DNA from 2 places in the Caloramator mitchellensis genome. Region 2 is predicted to be linked to the other one. Evidence: a T-box and tRNA genes for the amino acid it is inferred to sense, from the RefSeq annotation. Region 2 holds a T-box; the other holds one or more tRNA genes.
What was found. The T-box of region 2 lies ahead of thrS (threonine--tRNA ligase). A T-box ahead of a tRNA ligase gene usually reads a tRNA of that ligase, here a tRNA-Thr.
Positions count from the first base shown of each region.

Region 1: it encodes a tRNA-Thr, which carries the amino acid that the T-box ahead of thrS (threonine--tRNA ligase) is inferred to sense. The anticodon was not compared.

Region 1 covers NZ_LKHP01000002.1:216,869-221,084, reverse strand. Annotated here, with positions in the region: gene mreB (rod shape-determining protein) at 1-284, shown strand, start outside; gene yyaC (spore protease YyaC) at 287-829, opposite strand; gene ABG79_RS02620 (hypothetical protein) at 943-1,131, shown strand; gene ABG79_RS02615 (tRNA 2-thiocytidine biosynthesis TtcA family protein) at 1,179-1,928, opposite strand; tRNA gene ABG79_RS02610 (tRNA-Val) at 2,239-2,314, shown strand; tRNA gene ABG79_RS02605 (tRNA-Thr) at 2,320-2,395, shown strand; tRNA gene ABG79_RS02600 (tRNA-Tyr) at 2,399-2,484, shown strand; SAM riboswitch class I at 2,590-2,692, shown strand; gene metK (methionine adenosyltransferase) at 2,849-4,036, shown strand; gene ABG79_RS02590 (DUF1659 domain-containing protein) at 4,166-4,216, shown strand, end outside.
Region 2 covers NZ_LKHP01000003.1:30,270-34,485, reverse strand. Annotated here, with positions in the region: gene thrS (threonine--tRNA ligase) at 1-1,617, opposite strand, end outside; T-box leader at 1,679-1,896, opposite strand; gene ytxC (putative sporulation protein YtxC) at 1,938-2,849, opposite strand; gene ABG79_RS03305 (DUF6873 family GME fold protein) at 2,909-3,673, opposite strand; gene ABG79_RS03300 (MFS transporter) at 3,675-4,216, opposite strand, start outside.

The DNA.
Region 1 (4,216 bases), on a different contig from region 2:
GAATGGCATTGCAGGAACCAGTTAACGCTATAGCAGATGCTGTTCACCAGGTATTGGAAAAAACACCGCCGGAACTTGCAGCTGACATAAGTGATAATGGAATTTTAATGACTGGAGGAGGTTCACTTCTTTGGGGACTTGATAAATTTATAGAGGAGAGAACGAAAGTGCCTGTTAAAGTTGCAGAAGATGCTATTTCATGTGTTGCAAAGGGGACAGGCGTCTCATTAGATTACATAGATGTTTTGGAAGATAGCTCAATAAAAAGAAGAAAAAAGGCATGAAGTCATGCCTTTTTATTTATGCTCAAAATTATGCTTTCGGCAATAATTTTTGCCATTTCCCAAATGAAATGTAACCTTATGTTTTTTAACATATAACTATCTGGATTATCTATTGAATCTACAACTCCAACGATTGAGATGTCTCCAATCGATGGAAGTATTTTCCCAACTCCTTTTCCTGGATGAACTGGGCCTAATTTTACTTGTATGTCCCCAATTGTGTCATCAAAACCTAAACAAGCATCTATAGCTATTATAAAGTAGTCAAAATAATCAAATGATATATCTAATATCACATCTTCGAGATTAACAGCATGTGCGGGAGATTCTAGTGTGCCTATTACTGGAATAGGGCAGCAAGATTCCTTTAAAAATGTTCCTACCAATGGACCGAGGCTATCACCAATGCATTTGTCTGTTCCTATACAAACTATAAGTGTTTTCTCTTTAATAAACTTTGAAATGTAGTCCGAAAGCCTTTCCTTTGCATTATTATCCATATAATTTACAACAAGTCCGACAATTTCGAAGTTTTTTGCTGACAATAAACCACCCCCTTTAATTCATATATACAAGGTAGGGGATGCTTTTATTACTTTTTTGAATAATTTTTGGAAATACATGAAAAAATATAAATGATATTGAAAGGGGTGGTTAAATGAAGAAATATTTTGAAATGATATTAGTTTTAATCGTCACCTTTATGACTCTTGTTGCTATGTATACATTGAGACCTAATTATTCCCAAGCTACATTATATACTCTGGATGACGAGATGCATAACTATGATGATGAAGCAAAATTTATTTTTGACAATTATTATGATGTAAATTTAAAGTTTAAGTAATTGTGCTTTTTATTTTCATAAAGAACTGTTGCAGAGTTTTGCAACAGTCATATTTTTTTATTATCGCAAATCTTTCTTATAGCATCTTTATCCCAGACATTTAACTGCTGCAAGTTAGTTATTGCGCCTAATATATTGTCTTTGATTCCTGGAATTTGTTTTTCAAGTTTCCAAATCAATTCCTTCATGTTTTGTCTTTGGGTATTACCATTAGCAGGACAAGGGTTTTTGATTACAGGCAGATTGTTCTTTTTAACTAAACTTCTTATATCCTTTTCATATACATAAACAAGAGGTCTTATTAAATAAATATCCTTTTTTTCAAGGTGAGTTACTGGTGAAAATGTGCTAAGTCTCCCCTCAAAGAACATCGACATTAAAAAAGTTTCAATAACATCGTTCAAGTGGTGGGCGAGCGCAACTTTGTTGCAGCCTAAATTTTTTGCTGCATCATGCAGAGCTCCACGTCTCATTTTTGCGCAAAGGGAACATGGATTTTTTTCTTTTCTAATATCAAATATTATTTCAGCTATACTTGTTTTTACAACATAGTGGGGAACATCAATTTTTTTAGTAAATTCGATTAGAGGGGTAAGGTCTAATTCCTTTAAACCCATATCTATTGTTATAGCGCAAAGCTCAAAAGGTTGAGGACTAAATCTTTGGTATTGCTTTAATGCGTATAATAAAAGATTGCTATCCTTACCACCAGAGAGACCAACCGCAATCCTGTCACCATCCTGTATCATATTAAAGTCCTGGATGGATTTTCTGAGTTTGCTCAAAAGTTTTTGCATAGGGCTCATCCTCCAAGCATTAAATATTATCCATTAGAATTGTTATAAATTATTTTGTATAGTGAAATACTAATATAAGATATAATAACAAATAAGGCTGAGAGAATCTATAAAATTATATTAAACTGCTAAAACATTTAATAAAATAATTTTGATATCAGTAGCTATTTAGAGAATAATGCAGAATAGACGGATAATAAAGAGATAATCTCTTATAAACGACAAATACGATGGTTGAAATATTGAGTAGATTTATGTATACTTAATAATGTCGCTGGTGAGCGATGAGAGAAAACAAAATAAAGTATATGGGCGCATAGCTCAGCTGGGAGAGCATCTGCCTTACAAGCAGAGGGTCATAGGTTCGAGCCCTATTGTGCCCACCATATACGCCGGCTTAGCTCAACCGGTAGAGCAACTGACTTGTAATCAGTAGGTTGTAGGTTCAAGTCCTATAGCCGGCTCCACATGGAGTGGTTCCCGAGTGGCCAAAGGGGGCAGACTGTAAATCTGTTGGCAGACGCCTTCGGTGGTTCGAATCCACCCCGCTCCACCAAAAAGACGCAAATTGCGTCTTTTTTATTTTGTAAATTTGTATTGACATCGACATACTATTGTGCTATTATCTTTTATTGTCAAGAAAACAGAATATGATAAGTAAAACTTATCCAGAGAGGTGGAGGGACGGGCCCAATGAAACCCGGCAACCTGCATAATGCAAGGTGCCAATTCCTGCAGAATGATTACATTCTGGGAGATGAGGATAGAAATTGTGCCTCTTCTTGTCAGAAGGGGTTTTTTTAATGTAAAAAAGTAATATACATATCGATTTTAGAGAAATATAATAATGTAAACTTATATTAATCCGGTAACAACAGTTACCTTTATATAAACAATAACATAAAGAAGGAGGTTTCAAAATGGTAAAAAGATTATTTACATCAGAATCAGTTACAGAAGGACATCCAGATAAGATTTGCGACCAGATTTCAGACGCAGTTCTTGATGCTATTTTAGCAGAAGACCCAGAGGCAAGAGTTGCTTGTGAAACAGCCGTTACAACAGGTATGGTTTTAGTTATGGGAGAAATCTCAACTAAATGTTATGTAGACATTCCAAAAATAGTTAGAAAGACAGTAGAAGAAATAGGATATACAAGAGCTAAATATGGATTCGATGCTGACACATGTGCAGTTTTAACAGCTATAGATGAACAATCACCTGATATAGCTATGGGTGTTGATAAGGCTCTAGAAGCAAAAAAGGGAGAGATGGATGCTATTGAAGCAATAGGTGCTGGAGACCAAGGCATGATGTTTGGATTTGCTTGCACTGAAACACCAGAATTTATGCCACTTCCTATTGCACTTGCACACAAACTATCAAGAAGACTTTCAGAAGTTAGGAAGAATGGAACAGTTGATTACTTAAGACCAGATGGAAAAACTCAAGTAACTGTTGAATACCATGATGATAAGCCAGTTAGAGTTGACACTATAGTTATTTCAACACAACATAGCCCAGAGGTTACAAGGGAACAAATCGAAAGAGACATGATTGAACATGTTATAAGAAAGGTTGTTCCTGCTAATCTTTTAGATGAAAACACAAGATACTTAATAAACCCAACAGGAAGATTTGTTGTTGGAGGACCACACGGAGACTCAGGTTTAACTGGAAGAAAGATAATAGTTGACACATACGGCGGATACGGAAGACACGGCGGTGGCGCCTTCTCAGGAAAGGACCCAACAAAGGTTGACCGTTCAGCAGCTTATGCAGCAAGATGGGTTGCTAAAAACCTTGTAGCAGCAGGACTAGCAGAAAAACTTGAAATTGAAATTGCATACGCTATAGGTGTTGCAAGACCAGTTTCAATAGAAGTTGAAACATTTGGAACAGGAAAACTTCCTGATGATAAGATTGTTGACATAGTAAACAAGGTATTCGACTTAAGACCAGCTGCAATAATAAAGAATCTTAACTTAAGAAGACCAATCTACAGACAAGTTGCAGCATATGGCCACTTTGGAAGAACAGACCTTGACCTTCCATGGGAAAGATTAGACAAAGTTGAAGAAATCAAAAAAGCAGTAGCTGAAATGTAAATAAGCTGCCTCATATGAGGCGGCTTATTTTTTTTTAGGGACGGTTCTCAATTTTTTTACATCTGCAACAATTTAAATGTGTAATATTATTTTCTACCCCCTATTTATATGGTGAAAGGGGGTGAGAGAATGGCAGTTAGTGCATTACAACTTACTTCAAATGTAGTTTTAAGAGTTAAA
Region 2 (4,216 bases):
CTGAACAGGTGACAGCCAAGTTGGGAATGCTCCAGCATATTGTTCTATAAGAATTCCTATAAATCTTTCAATGCTTCCAAATATAACCCTGTGAATCATTACTGGTCTGTGCTTTTCTCCATCTTCACCTATATAGTGTAGGTCAAATCTTTCTGGCATTTGGAAATCAAGCTGGATTGTTCCGCACTGCCATGTTCTTCCTAGGCAATCCTTCAGGTGGAAGTCTATCTTTGGACCATAGAATGCACCGTCGCCTTCGTTAACCTTATAGTTTAGTCCGGCTGAGTTTAGAGCCTCAATAAGTGAGTTTGTTGCGTGTTCCCAATCCTCATCGCTTCCCATCGAGTTTTCAGGTCTAGTTGATAGCTCTACGTGGTATTCAAATCCGAATAATTTATAGACATAGTCGATAAAGTTTATAACTCCCAAAACTTCGTCCTTTATTTGTGATGGAAGCATGAATATATGGGCATCGTCCTGAGTAAAGCATCTAACCCTCATAAGTCCATGGAGAGCTCCTGATATTTCGTGTCTGTGAACAAGTCCAAGTTCTCCAAGCCTTAATGGAAGTTCTCTGTAGCTGTGCATTGTGTTCTTATATACTAATATTCCACCCGGGCAGTTCATAGGCTTTACTGCAAAATCCTGTTCATCTATCTTTGTAAAATACATGTTTTCCTTATAGTGGTCCCAGTGCCCTGAGCGGTGCCATAATGCTTCGTTAAGTATTATAGGAGTTTTAACTTCCTTGTAGCCCCTTTTAACGTGTTCTTCTCTCCAGAAGTTTTCAAGTTCGTTTCTTATAACCATTCCCTTTGGAAGGAAGAATGGGAAACCCGGACCCTCCTCCATTATTGCAAACAATTCAAGTTCCTTGCCTATTTTTCTGTGGTCTCTCTTTTTAGCTTCTTCTAATAGGTTTAGATATTCTTCAAGTTCACTCTTTTTAGAAAAAGCTGTTCCATAAACTCTTTGAAGCATCTTGTTCTTTTCGTTTCCTCTCCAGTATGCACCGGCAACTGATAAAAGCTTTATCGCCTTAACCTTGCCAGTTGAAGCAACATGAGGGCCTGCACATAGGTCGACAAATTCACCCTGCTTATAGAATGAAATGTTTTCCCCTTCAGGGATATCCCCTATAAGCTCAACCTTGTAGTTTTCGTCCCTCTCCTGCATGAATTTAATAGCAGCGTCCCTTGGAAGTTCAAAACGTTCAATTTCTAAATCTTCCTTAACTATCTTTTCCATCTCCTTTTCAATCTTCTCAAGTATTTCAGGAGTTATTGGAAAATCTGCATCAAAATCGTAGTAGAATCCATTATCGATAGCAGGACCTATAGCAAGTTTAACATCCGGGAAAAGCCTTTTTACTGCCTGCGCTAAAATATGGGATGCAGTGTGTCTTAATGATTCTCTACCACCTTCATCCTCAAAGGTCAATATCTCAAGGCTGCAGTCCTTATCGATTACTGTGAAAAGTTCCTTAACCTCTCCATCGATTTTAGCTGCAAGGGCATTTTTGTAAAGTCCCATGCTTATCTTTTTAGCTACGTCTTCTGCTTTAACTGGTGCTTCAAATTCTAACACCTTGCCATCCTTTAAAGTAACATTAATCATAATTACAACCTCCTTCTAAAGTATCTAACTGTTTATATACGACAAAAAAGCCCTTCATCCCTAATGGGACGAAAGGCCTATCTTCCGCGGTTCCACCCAAATTGGTATAAACCCAACTTGATGCCTTAACGCGGCAAACGCCAATCCATACTCTCGATTGATTTCCGGACGGAGCTTCGGGGTGGTTTTCAATCTCTAATGCTAAGGAAACCTTTCAGCCGGTGAGTCTCCCTCTCTGATAACACATCAAGACCTACTCTTCCCCATCAACGCTTTTACCTTTTGAATAATTCTACAACTAAAATCTAAAATTGTCAATATCAAACTATCTGTCCAGACCTTATTATTTTGCAATCCTCACAGGTATCGCAGAATATAGTTCGCTCCAAAAATATATTTTTAATCGTCTCAATTATTTCCTTGTTTCTGCAGTTTTCAACCGAGTGAATTATGAGCTGCCTTGGGGCACAAGTAACAATAATGCTCAAAAGTATGTCATCAACGGTTGTATCATTGTTTTCATTAAAGACTTCAAAATCCGCAAACAATTCACGCGTGATATTTAATGAGTTGCCGTCTTTTAAGGTATAGTCCCCATTTTGATTTATATATATGTTAAGAACATCGTATTTGCTCTCCTGTATTTCAACAAAATACCTAAGCAGCTTTATAAATTCATCGTATTCCCTTTCCACCATGTATTCTTCAATCATCCTATCGAGTATCTCACTAATGTCATCCTCTAAATTTTTCAACCTAAACTTAACAAATCCATCTATTATAATCTCATTGCTCTCCTGCAGGTAGTCCTCTATTTTTTTGTAGATTTCGTTTCTATGTTTCATACTTGTTATGACATCGTTAACAGGTAGAATACCTGTTCCCATTATATATGAACCGCATTTTTGCTTTATATCCTCCATCTCTTCAGGAGAAAAATAACCATAATTTTGCCTTATAAGCTTTTCTAGTATCTTCATTTCATAATTTTTTGATATATATTCATAAATAATATCGGTTGCATAACTTAAAAACAAATCTCTATAATTATCAAAATTCTTAATATCCTTTTCACTGTCCTTTAATAACAATTTTATATAATGATATTCCGCAATATCGTTTTCCACCATGGCAATGTTTATTTCGTTGTTTCTTAAATATGTGCACAGCTCATTAAATTTATCGTTAATGTTGCTACTTTCATCGGCAAATCCAATTGATAAGAGAAGCACTATTATCACTCCCTTCAAGTTTAGTATATGTGGCATAGCGCAACATATACAGGGAATTTTTACTTCAATATAGAATATTCCTTCAGAGGGATAATAGTTCCATAATCAATCAGGTTAGTTTCGGACAGTTCCAAACAATAAATACCGTATTTTGACATAAACCTTCTGATATTGCTTTCATCGGGATGGAATCTTAAATTGCCATAAAATGCTAATTTGTCTTGTGAAACAAATCCACATGCTCCTCCAATAAACCCATGATTTAACCCCTTAAGTTCTATAAACCCCGCTTGAATCAATAAGACATCTAATAAATTTTGAACCATTTTTTTTGCAATTCCTTTATCAGAAGTAATTACAGAATTTTGTGCAATTATAGCGATGGAACATTTTGAATATCCTTGTTTAACATCGATTATATCGATTTCACTTTTTACAAGTTCATCCAAAAGTATTTCATCAGTAAATCTTTTATTACAGACTGCCCATTTTCCTATTCTTGCTACGTTATAGGCTACATCATCAGGATATTGGTATCCAACAGCTTTTTTGCCTATTATTAACTTGAATCCTTCCTTTTCAAGTTCATAGTAAAGTTTATTTGGGATGTTTGGAGGCACAACTATTTTATCCTCTCCAATATGATGAAGCATTATATCAGGATGATAGGAAATTGCATCATATGTATCTATTTTCTCTGTTTTTATAAGCCTAATATTTAATTTATTAAATTGTTTTTCTATTTCGCTGTTAATTCTGCCGTCGACTGCTGCAAGTGAAACATTTCCTTGAGGCAGGTTAGGAGTTTTTATAAATCTTTCCAATTTAAACAAGCTCCCTTCTTCTTTTAAAAAGAACAAAAAAACCTATAAATCCAATTATTCCACTTATTATAAATGCGTTATTTGCACCAGCATATTTTGCCAAAGTTCCTGCGTATAAACTTCCGATTGGTGTTAAACCTCCAAAAACAAGAGAATAAACGCTCATAATTCTACCCCTCATTTCATCGGGTGAATTAAACTGCAATATGCTGTTTGAAGTTGTATTAAACGATATCATAAAAAGTCCAAGAACTACCAAATTCAATATAGATAAATTATAGTTCTTTAAAAGTCCAAGTATGATTAAGAATGCAGAAAGTCCAAATGACCCCATAAGCTGAAAATACAGCGCCTTTTCCTTGCTTGCCCTTACAGCTACAAATATGGCCCCTATTAATGCCCCAAGACCTAATGACGATAATAGCATCCCATAGGCCTTTTCCTGCATCATTAGATAATCCTTTGTGTATATAGGAATCAATACATTAAAATTCATGCAAAATGTTGGAATTATAACAAGTGATATAATTGTATATAAAAGTT